2 regions of the Cupriavidus sp. UYPR2.512 genome follow, and region 1 is predicted to be linked to the other one. Evidence: riboswitches for the same ligand, from Rfam matches in the RefSeq annotation. Region 1 holds a riboswitch; the other holds the start of a gene.

Region 1 (8,336 bases):
TGTGATAGACGGTGGCCGCTACTTTAAAGTTGCTAGCGTCGCTCAGCTCCCTGGATTCGCGCATATAACCCCGCGCAACGTAATCCAGCTTCTGCAAATCCTCTGTGTTGATGTCACTCGGAGCCGATTTGAAAAGAGGGTGACGATGGCTGCAGTAAAGACGTAGATTCTCTGTGTAGAGTGGCAGGTACGTCAAACCGGGATTCATAATACGGAAGGGTCCGATGCCAACATGTATTTTCCGCTCAAGCACCGCGGCCTCGATCTCGTCTGGGGATTTGATCTCCATTTTCAAAAAGAGATCACCGCCTTTTTGCTTGACGGCGCGGATCGCATCCGTAATTTGAGCCTGCACGTCGGTGATGGTGTTATCTACAACGCCGATTGCCAACTCGCCGCTGATCTCATGACGTATGGCGCCGATTTCCGCCCGGAATTCTTCCACCGAGTTCAGCAAGCTCTCGGCCGCCTGATAAACAGAATGGCCCTCTTCGGTCAGATGGAAGCCCCGCCGACCGCGCTCGCATAGCCTTAGGCCCAGTCGCTTTTCGAGATCCGTCATGTGGGAGCTTATCGTGGACAAATTCATATTGAGTGCAGATTCCGCTGCTGAGAGACCTTTCAAGTCAGCAACCGTTTTGAATATGCGCAACAACCGTAGATCGACGTCGGTCATTCTGATCATACTAATACCCCTCCATCCGCTGTCCGTGGGCTTGCACTAGTGGCTCCTACAGCTTACGTCGTATCCCACGGACAGCCTAGCATGGCCACCGACCATGAATGGCAGATTGGGAAGGTTCGAGGAATCCAAAACTAAAGTTCGAGAAGTTCTGATTCAACATGTGGCACTCGCGTGCAAGACTAAATGGACGCCTCTGGCTGAGGGCCGGACCACAGCATCGGAGCGCTGGTTCCAGTCGTACTAACTGCGAGGACCTTACTCATGGAAGAAAATATGTTTGCGCCGGTCACCGGCACGGTGACGCCACGTTATGCAGGTTTGGCCACATTGATGCGGCTGCCACACATCGGGCTGATGGATGAGAACATTCCAGACGTGGATATCGGGTTAATCGGGGTGCCGTGGGATGGTGGCACCACCAATCGTCCGGGCGCGCGACATGGCCCTCGTCAGGTGCGTGATATCTCGACGATGGTGCGCAATGTAAATCGAAGCAGCGGCATCAAACCATTCGAGATCTGCAATTGCGCGGACCTAGGGGATACGCCTGTCAATCCGGTGGATTTGATCGATTCGATGAATTGCATCACCGCCTTCTATGACGCAGTATGCAAGGCTAATATTGCGCCGCTATCGGTGGGCGGAGATCACCTGGTGACGTTGCCGATCCTGCGGGCGCTTGCAAAGGATGGGCCCGTAGGTATGGTTCACTTTGACGCGCATACAGATACGTGGAATCGTTATTTTGGCCATAACCTTTACACACATGGCACCCCCTTTCGGCGGGCGATCGAGGAGGGATTGCTGGATCCGAAGCGGACCATACAAATCGGTATTCGTGGGGCGTTATACAACGACAGTGAGAATGATTGGGGGGAACGCCAGGGCATTCGAGTCATCGACATGGATGAATTTCGGTCGATGGGTGTTGATGCCGTGATCCAGGAAGCCGGGCGCGTAGTTGGAAACAGCCGCACGTATGTGACCTTCGATGTCGATGCACTGGATCCCGTATACGCGCCCGGCACTGGCACGCCGGAAATCGGTGGGCTGACAACGATCGAGGCCCAGTACATGATTCGTGGACTACGGGGCCTGAATCTCATCGGAGGTGATGTGGTTGAAGTGTCGCCGCCGTTTGACCCAACTGGCAATACGGCATTGGTCGCTGCCACGTTGATGTTCGAGATCCTATGTGTCCTAGCTGCCAACATCAGCAAGCAAAAGCAGCGCTAACCTCCGAACATCTGATCAGCACCGAAAGAAATAGACTGCCAGCCGTCGACTGAGATCGACAGCTAGGTAAGCCTCTACGCAGGAGACAAAGATGGACACTTCGAAATTCGGCGCGGAATCCTCCGCAATCTCACCCTCAGGTCCGGATCTAACCTCAGGCCCGACTTCCTCCCGGCTCATTGAACGGCGCTCGATTGACTTCATCCCGGAATCGGAAAGGCATGGCAGTCTGGCCAGTCAGTTTACCTTGTGGCTTGGCGCCAATCTTCAGATCACCGCTGTGGTAACGGGTGCACTGGCAGTGGTGCTTGGTGGCGATGTGTTCTGGTCGCTAATTGGCCTCTTAATTGGACAGATCCTGGGCGGCGCGGTCATGGCGCTCCATGGCGCGCAAGGACCTCAGCTCGGGCTCCCGCAGATGATCTCCAGTCGAGTCCAGTTCGGCGTCTACGGTGCGATTGTGCCCCTGGTGCTTGTCTGCATCATGTACGTGGGCTTCTCAGCGGGGGGCATGGTTCTGTCCGGCCAAGCGCTCAGCCATCTGATGGGTATAAGCAACGCCAGCTCGATTCTGCTGTTCTCGGGCCTGGTGATCATGCTCGCGACATTCGGCTATCGCACCATTCATTTCATGGGGCGAGTCTCCAGCGTGATTGGCGTTGTGGCGTTCCTGTACTTGTTCGCCAGCCTACTCAAAGGGCAGGACGTTGGCGCGTTGCTACAGAATCGCAGCTTCGATGTGGGGCACTTCCTGCTGGCCGTTTCCCTTTCCGCCTCATGGCAGATTGCCTACGGGCCATATGTCGCCGACTACTCGCGCTATCTGCCTCGCTCGACCTCGGCTTTCAAGACATTCCTCGCAGTTGGCATTGGTTCGGTGCTGGGTTCGCAGATCTCCATGGTCTTCGGTGTCTTTGCCGCGGCGTTGGCGGGCAACCAGTTCGCCGGACATGAGGTGAGCTTCATCGTCGACCTGGGCGCAACTGGGGTAGCCGCCATTTTGCTCTACCTGACGATCGTCTTGGGCAAACTCACGATCACCACGTTGAATGCGTATGGGAGCGTCATGTCGGTCGCCGCCATCCTGACCGGACTTGGTGGGCAACGGACCATCTCCGGCCGTACGAAATTCTTCTTCGTCGTGGTCATGGTTGGGTTTTCGACCGGGCTCGCTTTGGCGGCCGGGGAGCATGACTTTCTCAAGAAGTTCTCCGCCTTCCTTTTGTTCCTACTTGCGTTCCTGACTCCTTGGAGCGCCATCAACCTGGTCGACTACTACTTTGTCACCAAGGAGCGCTACGACGTGCCAGCGCTCTTCAACCCGGACGGCCGCTATGGTCGCTGGAATGCCAGGGGCATGACGGTCTATGTGTTGGGTGTAGCGGTGCAAATGCCCTTCATTGCTACCAGCTTCTACACCGGTGCATGGGTGGAGGCGCTCGGTGGTGTCGACATATCCTGGATCGTGGGTCTGGTTGTTCCAGCCGTGATTTACTACTACTTTGGCAGTAAAGCGAACGTGCCGCAGGCGCTGATCCTTCCAGCCGATCACGCCGAGTCGTAGTCCGACCAATGCGGCCTGCACCCGCGCGATATCGGGTCGGAGCACCTAGGGATTACCCGCGTCATGTCCGGAATACCTTGGAGAGCTGCGATCGCTACCGCACTACGCTGACCAAGTACCGACAAGGGCTTCCGGGCAGTTTGGCATCGCGAATTCAAAGGATGCATTCCGCTGCGGTATGCCCTATGCCGCGATTTCAATTGTCATGGGCATAGGCGGATTCGTAGTCTTCGACTCGACAAAGCAACGGGTATCACCGTGGTAGTTGATGTGGCCACCAACAGCTTCACGACAAGCGGCGGCCAGGGAGACGTGCATCCTGTTTAGCCAGCAGCCAGCGCCGGATGCCAGGTGCTGCGCCAGCATGCTTAGAAAAAGACTAAGGAGGAGATAATGAGAAGGAAAATCATTGGATCAATATTCTGTACCGTTTCCGTTCCGGCGATGGCGCAGAGTGCGGTGACGATCTATGGGGTGGTTGATGAGGGTATCAACTACACGAACAATGTGGATGGACATAGCTTGTTTGAGCTGCAGAGCGGCTTCGCTCAAGGCAGCCGGTGGGGTTTCAAAGGGGTTGAGGATCTCGGTGGTGGGACAAAGGCGGTCTTCCAGCTCGAAAACGGCTTCAACGTGAGCACCGGCCGCCTTGGCCAGGGTGGACTATTGTTTGGTCGGCAGGCCTATGTCGGCTTGCGAAACGACAGCATCGGGTCGGTCACGCTGGGACGACAGTACGACGCGGAAGTGGACTACGTTGCGCAGACCACCGCGAACGGGAATTGGGCCGGCTACATGTTTTCGCACGTGTACGACAACGATAACACCGACAATTCGTTCCGCGTCAACAACTCGGTGAAGTACACGAGCCCGACGTTCGGCGGCTTCCAGTTCGGTGGTATGTACGGCTTTAGCAATAGCACAGACTTCGCAAACAATCGGCACTACAGCTTCGGTGGCCAGTATGCGAATGGCGGATTGCTGATTGCCGCGGCCTATCAGCAAACGGACAACCCGTCGTCGACCGCCGGCGGGGCGCTCAACAATGCCGGGGACGCCAACTTTATTGGCACACGGCTGAGAATCTTCGGCGCGGGCACCAACTACGCGTTTGGGGCGGCCACGTTGGGCTTTTCGTATACCAATACCGAGGTCATCGAACCGCTCGGCAACGGGTATGCTGGCGCAATTACTCCGCCCTCCGGGCCGGCGTCGTCGCTGCGATTCCAGAACTTCGAGTTGAACGCGAGATATCAACTCACCCCCGCCCTGTTCGTTGGTGTCATGTACGTCTATACGCGCGCAAACCTCCATGTGACGACGGGAGTCCAGCATCCGACCTATCAGACGGTCGGCATGATGGCGGACTACAACTTCTCGAAGCGGACGGACATCTACGTGCAGGGTGCCTACCAGCGCGTTGGTGGCGACTCGACTAGTACCGTGTTGGACTTCGCGCAGGTGACGTCCGCGAGCGGCATTTCGTCTAATCAAAATCAGTTAATGCTGCGCGTGGCGCTTCGACATAAATTTTGATTCCAATGAATCGTCATTGTCGTGGCTTATTTTATGAATTGTGAACGCCATGCCATTATTTATCGATACTAGCGCGGGGAGAGCGAACACTGTCGTCAGTACGCCGCCCAACAGTCCGCCAACGCCGTGAACATCGAACACGTCAAAGGAGCCGTCGAATCCTAGCTGAGCTTCTCAATCGGCAGGGTTCAGCACGGCCACACCACCAGCCCAACTGCCAGAGCCCCCACAGGGCCGACATAGCCGCACGCTGGCGTTATGGCAACCTGTGAGGCGATTGCGCCCGAGACCACGTCTAGCAGGCTCGGCTTGCCGCGGTGCAGCTACGCCAGCGTCATCCATGACAGCGCCCCGTTGCAGCCCTCAGCATGGTATTCAAGATGGTTCGAAAAGCCGCCATTGACGCGGCTGTGCTGACAATTGCCGAGTACAGGCACTCAGCATTGCCGAATCGACGAATGTGGCACCTTCCTTGACCATCCAGCGCTCTCAAAGGTCGTCAAGCCTAATAGCATCGGCAAATGCGCGCAACGCGACTCGAACGGGATGCGCGTTTGTCGCAATCGTGCTGCGGGGCGAGCAGGGTTGAGGCGCGGTGTTCCTTTCGGAACCCGACGAAATGTTTTTCACCTTCGCCGACGTATCGGCAAGGTGTTGCTATTTCCTGGATTCGTATGCCATCCGCACCGCCAGACCTGTCAGAACGCTTCCCATCAGCCAGCGTTGCACTAATAGCCACTGCGGGCGTCCTGACAGGAAGGTGGATATCGATCCCGCCGTCACGACGATAAGTGCATTCACAGCGAGGCTGATCGAAATCTGAACGCTGCCGAGCGCTAGCGATTGGGTAAGAACACTGCCGTGTCCTGCCGTAATAAATTGGGGGAGCAGAGACAGATACATGACGGCGATTTTTGGATTCGCCAAGTTGGTGATAAACCCCATGCTAAAGAGCTTCCTTGGGGTATCGACCGGTAGGTCGCGTACTGCAAACGCGGACCGTCCGTCCGGTTTAACCGCTTGCCAGGCAAGATATAGAAGGTACAAAGCGCCGCCAAAGCGAAGCGTGTCGTATGCGTAAGGTACCGCAAATACGAAAGCCGTAATTCCGAATGCCGCACAGAGCATATAGAACACAAAGCCGAGAGCAACACCTCCCAACGAAATGAGGCCTGCGCGTCTACCTTGGCAAATTGAGCGGGAAATTATATAAATCATGTTCGGCCCTGGCGTTAAAACCATTCCCAACGCCACAAGAGCGAACATGAGCAACTGTGAAAAATCAGGCATAACCCATCTCCAAGGATAGTAGGTAATGCCCAGGCGCGCGGCAGCTAGCAACCTCACGCTCCCCGATAGTGCTCCATCTGTATGCGCCAGTCACATGAGTGCAGAAATCATAGCACAGGAGAAAATACTTTAGGCTCGGCGGAGCCGTGGTTGTGCTCTTACAGACAACCAGCCAACATGGGACGATCACTGGTGTCCGTTGGGCTGACAAAGTGGACCGATCGGCTTTCCGGACTTCAGGTTTTCTGCCGAAGAACTAGCCGAAATTGCGCGGTTCCTGCCAGAACGGGCTGGTACTAAGCGGTTCACAAGAAATATCTCTATGCTGTCGAGCCGAACAAGAACTGCGACATAGACGATGTCCGTTTGAAGGCCGCTGGAACTGACGAAGGAACAACGTACTGAGCTCGAGGCTCTGGCGAGAAGCCGCCGTGATTGGAGAACACTAGATCTATAGTGCGATGTCATACCACACGCTATTCTCACTAGATCGCCCGGCAAACGAACGTCCGCTAGCCGGAATGTTGAAAGGCTGTTGTGGGTCGGAAGCGGAAATCCGTGGTCGCTGCCGGCCTGGCGACCGACGATCGCCCGCCTTCGGCCAGTTTCAGCCGTTCGCTATCCGCCGAAGACGATCTGAGGATCGCGACGTCGAGACTACCATCTGGAAACGGCGCAGCCCTACGCCTTGAGATCTGTTGCCGCGAGATCCTGAACTTCTCTTGGCCGAAGGATTTTTTCAACGAGCCGAGCCGACATCTGGCGGCTCAGTAGTCTCTGCAAGTTCGCCAGCAGTCGATTTCGCCCCCCCACAACCCAATAGCTCAGATTGCGATCGAGCGCCCACAAGGCATCCTGCACCACGTTCGCGACCGGCATCGGCACGCCGACAGCAGCCTCCTTCGCGCCAACAACGTCGAAAAAGGCCGTTTGCGTCGCGCCAGGACATAGCGCGACGACCCGGATGCCCCGATGCCGGTTCTCAGCCCAAACAGCTTCTGAAAATGACAGGAGAAAGGCCTTCGTCGCGCCGTAGACGGCCATATACGGATCGGGCTGGAATGCCGCGGTTGACGCGACGTTGATGACTGCGCCGTCGGATCGCGCTTGCATCCCCGGCAGCAGAAGATGAGTCAGCTCGATCGCGGCGATGCAGTTCACCAGAACTTCATCGCGCTGGCACGTCAACGGAATCGTTTCAAAGCGCCCGTAAGCTGCGAAGCCCGCATTGTTGATTAGCACATCGACGACCGTGCCGGTCTGCTTCAGATGACGATCGATCGTGTCGACGGCGTTGGCCGCGCTCAGGTCGACCGTCAGAAAATCGGCGTCGCACGCATAGTCGCGTCGCAGTTCTGCGGCCAGATTGCGCAGCTTGTCGTGAGAGCGTGCGACCAGCAGGAGTCTCGCACCGCGTTCGGCCAACGCATAGGCAAACGCGCGCCCGATACCCGAAGATGCACCGGTGACGAGTGCTGTTTTTCCGCCAAAATCGAAAGATTTGCTCATAGCTTGCTGATGGAGTGGAACGGGAGTTGCACTCTAAACCGTTGACTATAGGCAACGGTCAAGCGTAAATGTCGTTCCACGACATTGATTGGAGGCAGCATGCGCATCGGCGAGCTATGCAAGAGGGCGGGTGTATCGCGCGACACCGTCCGTTACTACGAACGTATGGGTCTGCTGGACAAACCAACACAACCTAACGCGACGAACACTTACAAGCGCTATTCCGAACTTTCGTTACAGCGGATACGGCTGATCGTCCACGCGAAGGAGTTGGGCTTCACGCTGGCGGAAATTGGCGACGTTGTCCATGTATGGGAAAGTCCGACGTTCGGCGTTGACCAAAAGGTCGCGTGCCTGCAAGCAAAACTCGCCGAACTCGACGCAAAGAGTCTTGCGTTGATCACGCTGCGAACAGGGTTGCTGAATGCGTTGGCCAAAGTTGGCGGCGATTGTGTCGAAGAAGAAATAGCGTGATGAGTCGCGGCCGTGCAAGTGTCATGTTGCCTCGAACAGGAA
Region 2 (8,336 bases), on a different contig from region 1:
CAGTGTGTGCGACAGGCGCGTGGCGGCGTTGCCATCGACGGCCCAGAGCGACAACTCGTGGGCCTGGCGTGAGGCGAGGCCAGGTTGCGCCGGTGTTGCCGGCAATTCGGTGGCGGTGACGAACACGCTGGCACCCGGTGGCAACAGATGGCCAGTGGCGACGTGCAGGCGCTCGCCGTTGCTGGCCTGGGCGACGGAGTCTCCGGTCCCGGCCAGCACCAGGTAGGCCCGTTGCGCGCCATCGGGCGTGCGCGTGACGAACAGCAGATAGCCCGGGAATACGGCCTGGATCTGCACGACCTGCTCGCCGGGGTTGGGCAGCGTCAGATGCCAGCCGGCGCTGTCGGCGGAGACCGGTTGCGCCCGCAGGATGTGCCCGCCGTCGCTGGCTTGTGTCATGACTGGAACCAGGCTGGTGCCGTGCGGGGCCGAGCGGTCCGGTATTGCCGCGAGTTCGTTGCCCGCGCCATAGACCACCACCGGCGCCGTCGTGGCGCCCAGCAGCACCGGCGGCTCTTCCGTGAGTGGCTGCGTTGGCCCCTTTATCCTGTGCAGGCACGACGCGGCGGCCGCGCTGCCTGATGGCGGCGCATCCGCGAGCGGGAATCGCCATAGCTGGCCGGCATCGTCCGTCGCATACACGGTGCGTGCAGCGCCTGTCATGTCGGACAGCACGCTGACCGCAACGAGGTTGCCGGTCGCCGGATTGCCCTGGCAGCCCCGCTCTGGCAATGGCAGGGTGCGGATGGCATGCTGGCCGGCCCATGCCGCGCCGGCAGGCTTGTCGAGCGGCAGCAGCGCGAGGCCGGAACGGGCTGCCATCGACTTGTCATTGGTGGTGGCAGCCAGTGTCATCACTGCGTACCAGCGCAATCCGTCCTGGCCAGGCACGCCGGCCGCACGCACCGGGCCGCGTGCGGACAGTGGCAATGTGTCAGTGGCGGCGAGCTCCCATAACAACGTGAAGGGCATCGGACCGTCGGGATCCGAAACGTCAAGCGCAAAGGCTGCTGCGGGATTGCCGGCCCCGGCACTGCCAGGGACGCCGCACAGCAAGACGGTGCGCCATTCGCCGCGGACCGTCACGTCCTGCGCTTCCGGGCGGGGGCAGGGCGCGGGCACCAGCGGTGCGCCGGCCGCCGGCATGGCGGCGGCGTAGGGCAACAGCACCCCTGGCAGATAGGCGGCGCGCTCTTCTCCGGTCGCGGCATCGAACCCGTGCAGCAGGCCATCGTTGGTGCCCAGCCAGGCCATATTCGGGCGCAGGCCGTAGCGCAGGCGAAAGCCGGTGTGGCCGGGTTTGCCGGGCGCCCAGGCTGGCGGCGCCACCACCCGCGCACGGGCGCCTGCCGCGTTGCCGAGCCGCGTGTCGCGCGGCCGCAGACCCGCCTGGGTACGGTCGCCGCGCAGCCATTCGAGATGGGAGCGGTCAAGGCGCTTCAGCGTGTCCACGCTATCGGTGTCCCGGAAAGCCGCGTCGATCGCGTCCCACTGCAGCGGTATGGCGTGCGGCGGCGCTGCGCCCGTCGGCGCTGAGGACGTGAAGATCCGGCGCGATGCAACGGGCTGGCGGTCGAGGCGCTCGCCGGCTTCCCATAATGCAGGCGGCAGCGCCGGCGCCGATCCTTGCCAGCCGACAGCGAACAAGCGCCCGGTCCACGGATACGCGCCGTCCGTGGTCCGGTAAGCCAATGGCAGCCGGCCTGCTTCGGAGCCGGTGGCAGCGAACCCCGGCGCGAAGGTCATGGCAAGACAGGCGAGGGCAACGACGGCGCGGCGATTCATGGCTGGAACACACTCTGGACCACCGCGCGCACGGCGCGGCTGCGGCCGAACCCGATGGCCGTGATCCGGATCCGGGGCGCCAGCGTGGTGGCGGAAGCGGTGTCCGGGGCGCTGTAGCCGGGCGGTGCTTCGTCCAGGATCTCGGCGACATACCGCGGCAGTTCCCGCGTGCCGAGCGTGCCAGCGGGCAGCTCCGGCAGCGTCGCACCGGTAAAGCGGCCCAGCGGCACGCCGACCGCATCCGCGTTGGCCCCCGCGTTGGTGTCCGCCAGCAGCCAGGGCTGCCATACAGGCGGGCCTGCCACCGCGGGCCGGCACAGGCCGGCCTGACGGCCGCTGCCGCAGTGCCCGGGCGCTGGCCAGTTGTCGAGCCGGCCCGTCATGTCTGGCGATGCCGCTGCCGCGAGCAGGTCCGCCTCGGCGTCGAGCAACGCGACCTCGGCGGCCCGGAAGGCGATTTCGCGTTCGAGCTGCATGACGACAAGTTGCCGGCCCGACAACAGCATGTGCAGCGCACCGGCAGCGATCAGCACGACCAGCAGCAGCATCGTGCCGCAAAGCAGCAGCGTGACGGCGCCTGACTGGCGGCGGCATGAAAGGTGGCGGCGGGCTAGCACAGTGTCTCCTGGCAGCGTGGCGCATTGCGCAGCCGTACCGTGGTGGCGAAGACGCGGCGCGCGGTGACTGCCTGCGATGCCGCGGCCGGCGCCAGATCGCCGGCCGCGGTGCCGGGCGTTGGCAACGGGTCGGCGCTGTGGCCCGGGTTTGCCGCCGCGGATCCCGGCCGGTCGCCGCGCACGGCAATGGCAACCTGCACGGCTACCACGCGATGCCAGGCGGATTCACCCAGTGGCTGGATCGTGGATGCCGTCTCGAAGCGGTCCGCGCGGCCGTCGCCGTCTGTATCCAGGCCGTAGCGCACCTGCAGTGACTCGATGCCGCGGATCAGCGCGCCGGAGGTCCAGCCGATGCCGTCGATCACGCCATTGCGGCGCGCCGGGTAGCGGCACAGCAGTTGCGGCACGCCATCGCTGCCTGCTGCGACGTAGAGGACGTTGGTGGCGACGTAGCCACTGTTTGCATTGGCGCCGTCCATGCGCGCAGCAACCGCGTAGCCGCTGCAGTCGACCATGGTCTCGTCCGGTTGGGCCGGTGCCGTGGTCAGTGCGCTGCCGCTGAAGCGTACCAACAGCGCGTCGCTGCGGCCGATGCCGGATTTGCCGCAGGACGGCATGGCACCCATGGCGGGCTGGCCGCAGTTGTCGGCGCCGCTGACGGCGGGCAATGCTGCGCTGGAGGTGGCGGATATGGGCTCCCCAGGCCAGCCCGACTGGCGCAGCAGCGACGCGATGATGGTCAGTGCGCGCTGGCCGCGTTCCTCGAGCAGAATGCGGTCGGTGGCGGTGAGGTAGGCGGTGCGCGAGGCTTGGAACGCCACCATAGCTGCCGCAGTGACAACCAGCCCAAGCATCAGCCCGACCAGCAATTCGATCAGCGAAAACGCCTTGGATGATTGCCACCTCATGGCTGCACCCACAAGACGATCGAGGGTATGCCGGGCTGCCCGCCAAGCCGTCCTGCCATGATCAGTCGCGCGCCATCGGGGCACGGAAACGCCGGGATGCTTCCGCACCGGCTCGACCAGAGGTCTGGCCGCTCGCTTTGCAGTGCCGGCTGCGCGGTGTCCAGCTCAGTGATTTCCACGGCGAGGCGTGCAGCCTGGGCCAGGGCGTCGAGTTTGCGCAGGTGGGCGAGCGCCTTCGGCGCCGTCCCCATCATTGGCATCAGCCCGGCTGCCACGACGATCAGCGCGCAAAGCGTTTCGTGCAGGGCGAAGCCGGCGGGGCGGCTGGTGCAGCGGCGCTTGCCGTGCGGGCAGGCAGTTTGATGTGCTGGCTTGCGAAGATCCGGCATGGGCGGTCACCGAGACTGGCAGGGACCGTCAAAGTAGCTGTCGCGAGCAGGCGAATACGTGCCTAAGCGTGAAGGATTTGCAGAATGTTGTTTCGGTTTTCCTGGGATCAGCTACCAGGCAGCCTGGCTTACTGACACACCGTGGTTTGTGTCGGCACGGGCGCGCATACGCGGACCCTGCCCAACTGGCTGATATCGACGAGTCTCTGGTTGCCGGTGCCCAGTCCCATCAGCACCTGGGCAGACTGCATCGCAGCGGCCAGCGTGCGTGTATAGCCTACGGGCGAGTAGGATCCCGGCCCTTTTAATATGCGACAAGCGGGCCTTGCGGGAGAGCAACGGGGATTAAACAACGATTTTGTTACTTTGCTACCCCTTCCGGGGGGTGGACGCCGCAAACTCGTCCAGCACTTCGCGGAATTCCGACACGTCCTCAAAGCTCCGGTACACCGAAGCAAAGCGGATATACGCAATCTTGTCGAGCTTGCGCAATTCGCGCATCACCAGTTCGCCGACCTGGCTGCTGGGGATTTCCTTTTCGCCCAGGGCCAGCAGTTTTTCTTCGATGCGGGTGATGGCTTCGTCGATGGCCTCGGCCGAGACCGGGCGCTTGCGCAGCGCCAGGCGCATGGAATCCTTCAGCTTGGCGCGGGTGTAGTCCACGCGCGAGCCGTTTTTCTTGACGATGGCGGGGAAGAACAGCTCGATCCGCTCATAGGTGGTGAAGCGGCGGTCGCAGGCTTCGCAGCGGCGGCGCCGGCGCACGGCATCGCCGTCTTCCGACATGCGCGTGTCGAGTACCTGGGTATTGGAATGACCGCAAAAGGGGCATTTCATGCCGGACCACCTTCAGTTGAACCCCGTCGCCTTGTCCGTGTTGTCGTTCTGCGGTGGCGGGGCGGGTTGGCGAGGCCCGCAAGCCGGCGCCCCGGGGCGCCGGCTTGCGGAGCTGCCGGCCGCTCATGCGAACACGCATGGGCGGCCTCGATGCATCAGCCGTAGACCGGGAAACGCTTGGTCAGGGCTGCCGCCTGCTCGCGCACGCTGGCGATATTGGCGGCGTCGTGCGGGTTGTCCAGCACATCGGCGATCAGGTTGCCGACGATGCGGGCTTCTTCTTCCTTGAAGCCGCGCGTGGTCATGGCCGGCGAGCCAACGCGGATGCCCGAGGTCACGAACGGCTTTTCCGGGTCATTCGGAATGGCGTTCTTGTTCACGGTCAGGTGCGCTTCACCCAGGATGCGCTCGGCTTCCTTGCCGGTAATGTTCTTGGCGCGCAGGTCAACCAGCATCACGTGGCTCTCGGTGCGGCCCGAGACGATGCGCAGTCCGCGCGCGATCAGGGTCTCGGCCAGCACGGCGGCGTTCTTCACCACTTGCTGCTGGTATTCCTTGAACTCGGGGGTCAGCGCTTCCTTGAACGCCACTGCCTTGCCGGCGATGACATGCATCAGCGGGCCGCCCTGGATGCCGGGGAAGATCGCCGAGTTGATGGCCTTCTCGTGTTCGGCCTTCATCAGGATCACGCCGCCGCGCGGGCCGCGCAGGCTCTTGTGCGTGGTGGTGGTGACGAAGTCGGCGTGCGGCACCGGGTTCGGGTACACACCCGCGGCGATCAGGCCGGCGTAGTGGGCCATGTCGACCATGAAGTAGGCACCGATCGACTTGGCCACACGGCCGATGCGCTCGAAGTCGATGCGCAGCGCGAAGGCCGAGGCGCCGGCGATGATCAGCTTGGGCTTCTTCTCTTGCGCCAGCTTTTCCAGCGCGTCGTAGTCGATGTCTTCCTGGGCGTTCAGGCCGTAGCTGACCACGTTGAACCACTTGCCGCTCATGTTCAGCGCCATGCCGTGGGTCAGGTGGCCGCCTTCGGCCAGGCTCATCCCCATGATGGTGTCGCCCGGCTTGAGCACGGCGAAGTACACGCCCTGGTTGGCCTGCGAGCCCGAGTTGGGCTGCACGTTGGCGGCTTCGGCGCCGAACAGCTGCTTGACGCGGTCAATGGCCAGCTGCTCGACGATGTCGACGTACTCGCAACCGCCGTAGTAGCGCTTGCCGGGATAGCCCTCGGCGTACTTGTTGGTCAGCTGCGAACCCTGGGCGGCCATCACGGCCGGCGAGGTGTAGTTCTCGGAGGCGATCAGCTCGATGTGGTCTTCCTGGCGCTGGTTTTCCTGCTGGATGGCGGCAAAGACCTCGGGGTCGATCTGGTCGATCGTAAAACGGCTGCGTTCGAACATGGCGAAACTCGTCTGAAAAATAGGGAATCCGATTCACGCATCGGGGGTAGGGCGCGCGGGGAAGGCTAGCGGCGACCAGCACCGGCGGCACTTTGTAACCGTCGGTGCAGGGCGCACCCTGCTTCCCATTCGCTGCCCAGGCGAGCGGCAGGCGCAAAGAACTTCACGCCTAGGCGTGCTGAACGTTACGCGAACGCGTAATGAACGTCACGCCAGAGAACTTGCGCTTCCTCGTGGTAGTGCCCACTGACTTCGCCAGTCGCGCAAGATGGAATGGTTGCGCGCAGTGTAGCGCGAGGCGGGCGCCCGCTGCAAGCCGTCGGCCCCGCCAGGCAAGGACTGGCAAGGGCTGGCCAGCAACTTGCTGTTGCAAAGTCGCCATGCGGGTTTACACGAAACCGCGATCGCTCTCCGTTACAATCGCGGCCATGACAAACTTTGTCTGGACCCTACGGGTGTACTGGGAAGACACCGACGCGGGTGGTGTGGTGTTCTACGCCAACTACCTGAAGTTCTTCGAGCGCGCCCGCACCGAGTGGCTGCGTTCGCTCGGCATCGAGCAGCAGTCGCTCGCCGACGAGGCGGGCGTGGTCTTTATCGTCCGCAGCACGGCGGTGGACTACAATGCGCCCGCCCGGCTGGATGACCAGCTCGAGATCCGCACGCGCATCGACCGGGTCGGCCCGGCCTCGGTCCAGTTCTCCCAGGAAGCCTGGCGTGGCGAGGTGATGCTGGCCTCGGGCGCGATCCGTGTTGGGTGTGTCGATCGAAGCACTTGCCGTCCCGCCCCGATTCCCGACCCCGTTTTAGCTACCATCAAGTCCGCACGATGAATCCCGTGACCGTCACGCAAGACATGTCGATCATAACGCTGGTGCTCCACGCCAGCCTGCTGGCACAGGCCGTCATGGCGCTGTTGCTCGTCATGTCCCTGTTTTCGTGGACCTATATCTTCCGCAAGCACTTGGCGCTGCGCTCGGCGCGCACCCAGACCGAGGGGTTCGAACGTGACTTCTGGGCCGGCGGCGACCTGCAGGCGCTTTATAACAGTGCCCTCAACAACCGCCACAACACCGGCGCGCTGGAGCGGATCTTTGAATCCGGCATGGGAGAGTTCCTGAAGGCGCGCGAGCGCGGCAACGAAGCCAGCGCGCTGCTCGATGCGGCCCGGCGCGCGATGCGCGCGGCCTACCAGCGCGAGATGGATGTGATGGAATCGCATCTGCCATTCCTGGCGTCGGTCGGTTCGGTGAGCCCGTATATCGGCCTGTTCGGCACGGTCTGGGGGATCATGAACGCGTTCCGCGGCCTGTCGAATGTGCAGCAGGCGACGCTCGCATCGGTAGCCCCCGGTATTGCCGAGGCGCTGGTGGCGACCGCGATCGGCCTGTTCGCGGCGATTCCGGCGGTGATCGCCTACAACCGCTATGCCACGGAGATCGACCGCCTGGCGATCCGGTTCGAGAGCTTCATGGAAGAGTTCCTGAACATCCTGCAACGGCAGGCGCGCTAACTGCACACGTATCGAATCTAATCCAGACGGTCCGGGCGCAAGCCCGGGCCGGCGTTTCCAGGAGTCCTGCAATGGCAGCCATTCAGCGCCGCGGCGGCTCGCGCCGCCGGGCCAGCGCCGAGATCAATGTCGTGCCGTATATCGACGTCATGCTCGTGCTGCTGGTCATCTTCATGGTGGCGGCGCCGATCGTGAGCCCCGCCACCGTCGACCTGCCCACCGTGGCCAACGCCACGCCGCAGCAGAAGGCGCCGCCGATCGTGGTCACCGTGCACGAGAGCGGCCAGCTCATCGCGCGCGGCAAGGACAACGCCGGCAACGCCTTCGAGCGCAAGCTCGACAAGCAGGGCCTGCTCGACTTTGTGCACCAGCGCCAGAACGAGAATCCCGACCAGCCGGTGGTGATTGCCGCCGACCGCGCGGTCAAGTATGAGGCGGTGCTGGACGTGATGTCGATCCTGAAAGCCGATGGCATCAAGCGCGTCGGCCTGATGGTCAAGTCCAAGACCTCCTGACGCATTGAAGCGCCTATCTGATTGCCGTTGCGCCTGATGAAGACCGTCGCCGCCTATCCCTACCAGCCGGTCAAGGAGCGGGGAACCCTGCGTTCCTTCCTGTTCGCGCTCTTCATGCATATGCTGCTGGCCGTCGTGCTGTACTACGGCGTGCGCTTGCAGAGCAGCACCCCCGTCGGCGCCGAGGCCGAGCTGTGGGAAGAGATTCCGGCCGCCACCGCGCCCCCGCCGCCGCCGCCGGAGCCGGTGGTGCAGCCGCGCCCGGCCCCGCCGCTGCCCGAGGTGAAGAGCAAGGTCGAGGACGACGCCGACATCGCGCTGGAGCGCCAGAAGCGCCGTGCCGAGGCGGCAGCGCGCGAAGAGGCCGAG

The links. A riboswitch is a leader RNA that binds a small molecule or an ion and turns the genes downstream of it on or off. The one in region 1 is predicted to bind ZMP and ZTP.
Region 2: another riboswitch for ZMP and ZTP. It lies ahead of glyA (serine hydroxymethyltransferase); the one in region 1 lies ahead of A3A5_RS0131775 (LysE family translocator).

What each region holds. Positions count from the first base shown of each region.
Region 1 covers NZ_KB903175.1:16,063-24,398, forward strand. Annotated here, with positions in the region: gene A3A5_RS0131755 (LysR family transcriptional regulator) at 1-676, opposite strand, end outside; gene speB (agmatinase) at 947-1,921, shown strand; gene A3A5_RS0131765 (cytosine permease) at 2,013-3,485, shown strand; gene A3A5_RS0131770 (porin) at 3,879-5,021, shown strand; gene A3A5_RS45815 (hypothetical protein) at 4,986-5,162, opposite strand; gene A3A5_RS45820 (hypothetical protein) at 5,210-5,314, opposite strand; gene A3A5_RS0131775 (LysE family translocator) at 5,679-6,311, opposite strand; ZMP/ZTP riboswitch at 6,332-6,415, opposite strand; gene A3A5_RS0131780 (SDR family oxidoreductase) at 6,993-7,820, opposite strand; gene A3A5_RS0131785 (heavy metal-responsive transcriptional regulator) at 7,920-8,294, shown strand.
Region 2 covers NZ_KB902964.1:50,061-58,396, reverse strand. Annotated here, with positions in the region: gene A3A5_RS0114040 (PilC/PilY family type IV pilus protein) at 1-1,785, opposite strand, end outside; gene A3A5_RS0114035 (pilus assembly protein) at 1,782-2,402, opposite strand; gene A3A5_RS0114030 (PilW family protein) at 2,396-3,310, opposite strand; gene A3A5_RS0114025 (hypothetical protein) at 3,307-3,699, opposite strand; gene nrdR (transcriptional regulator NrdR) at 4,069-4,536, opposite strand; gene glyA (serine hydroxymethyltransferase) at 4,692-5,939, opposite strand; ZMP/ZTP riboswitch at 6,067-6,212, opposite strand; gene ybgC (tol-pal system-associated acyl-CoA thioesterase) at 6,368-6,772, shown strand; gene tolQ (protein TolQ) at 6,769-7,452, shown strand; gene tolR (protein TolR) at 7,524-7,967, shown strand; gene tolA (cell envelope integrity protein TolA) at 8,004-8,336, shown strand, end outside.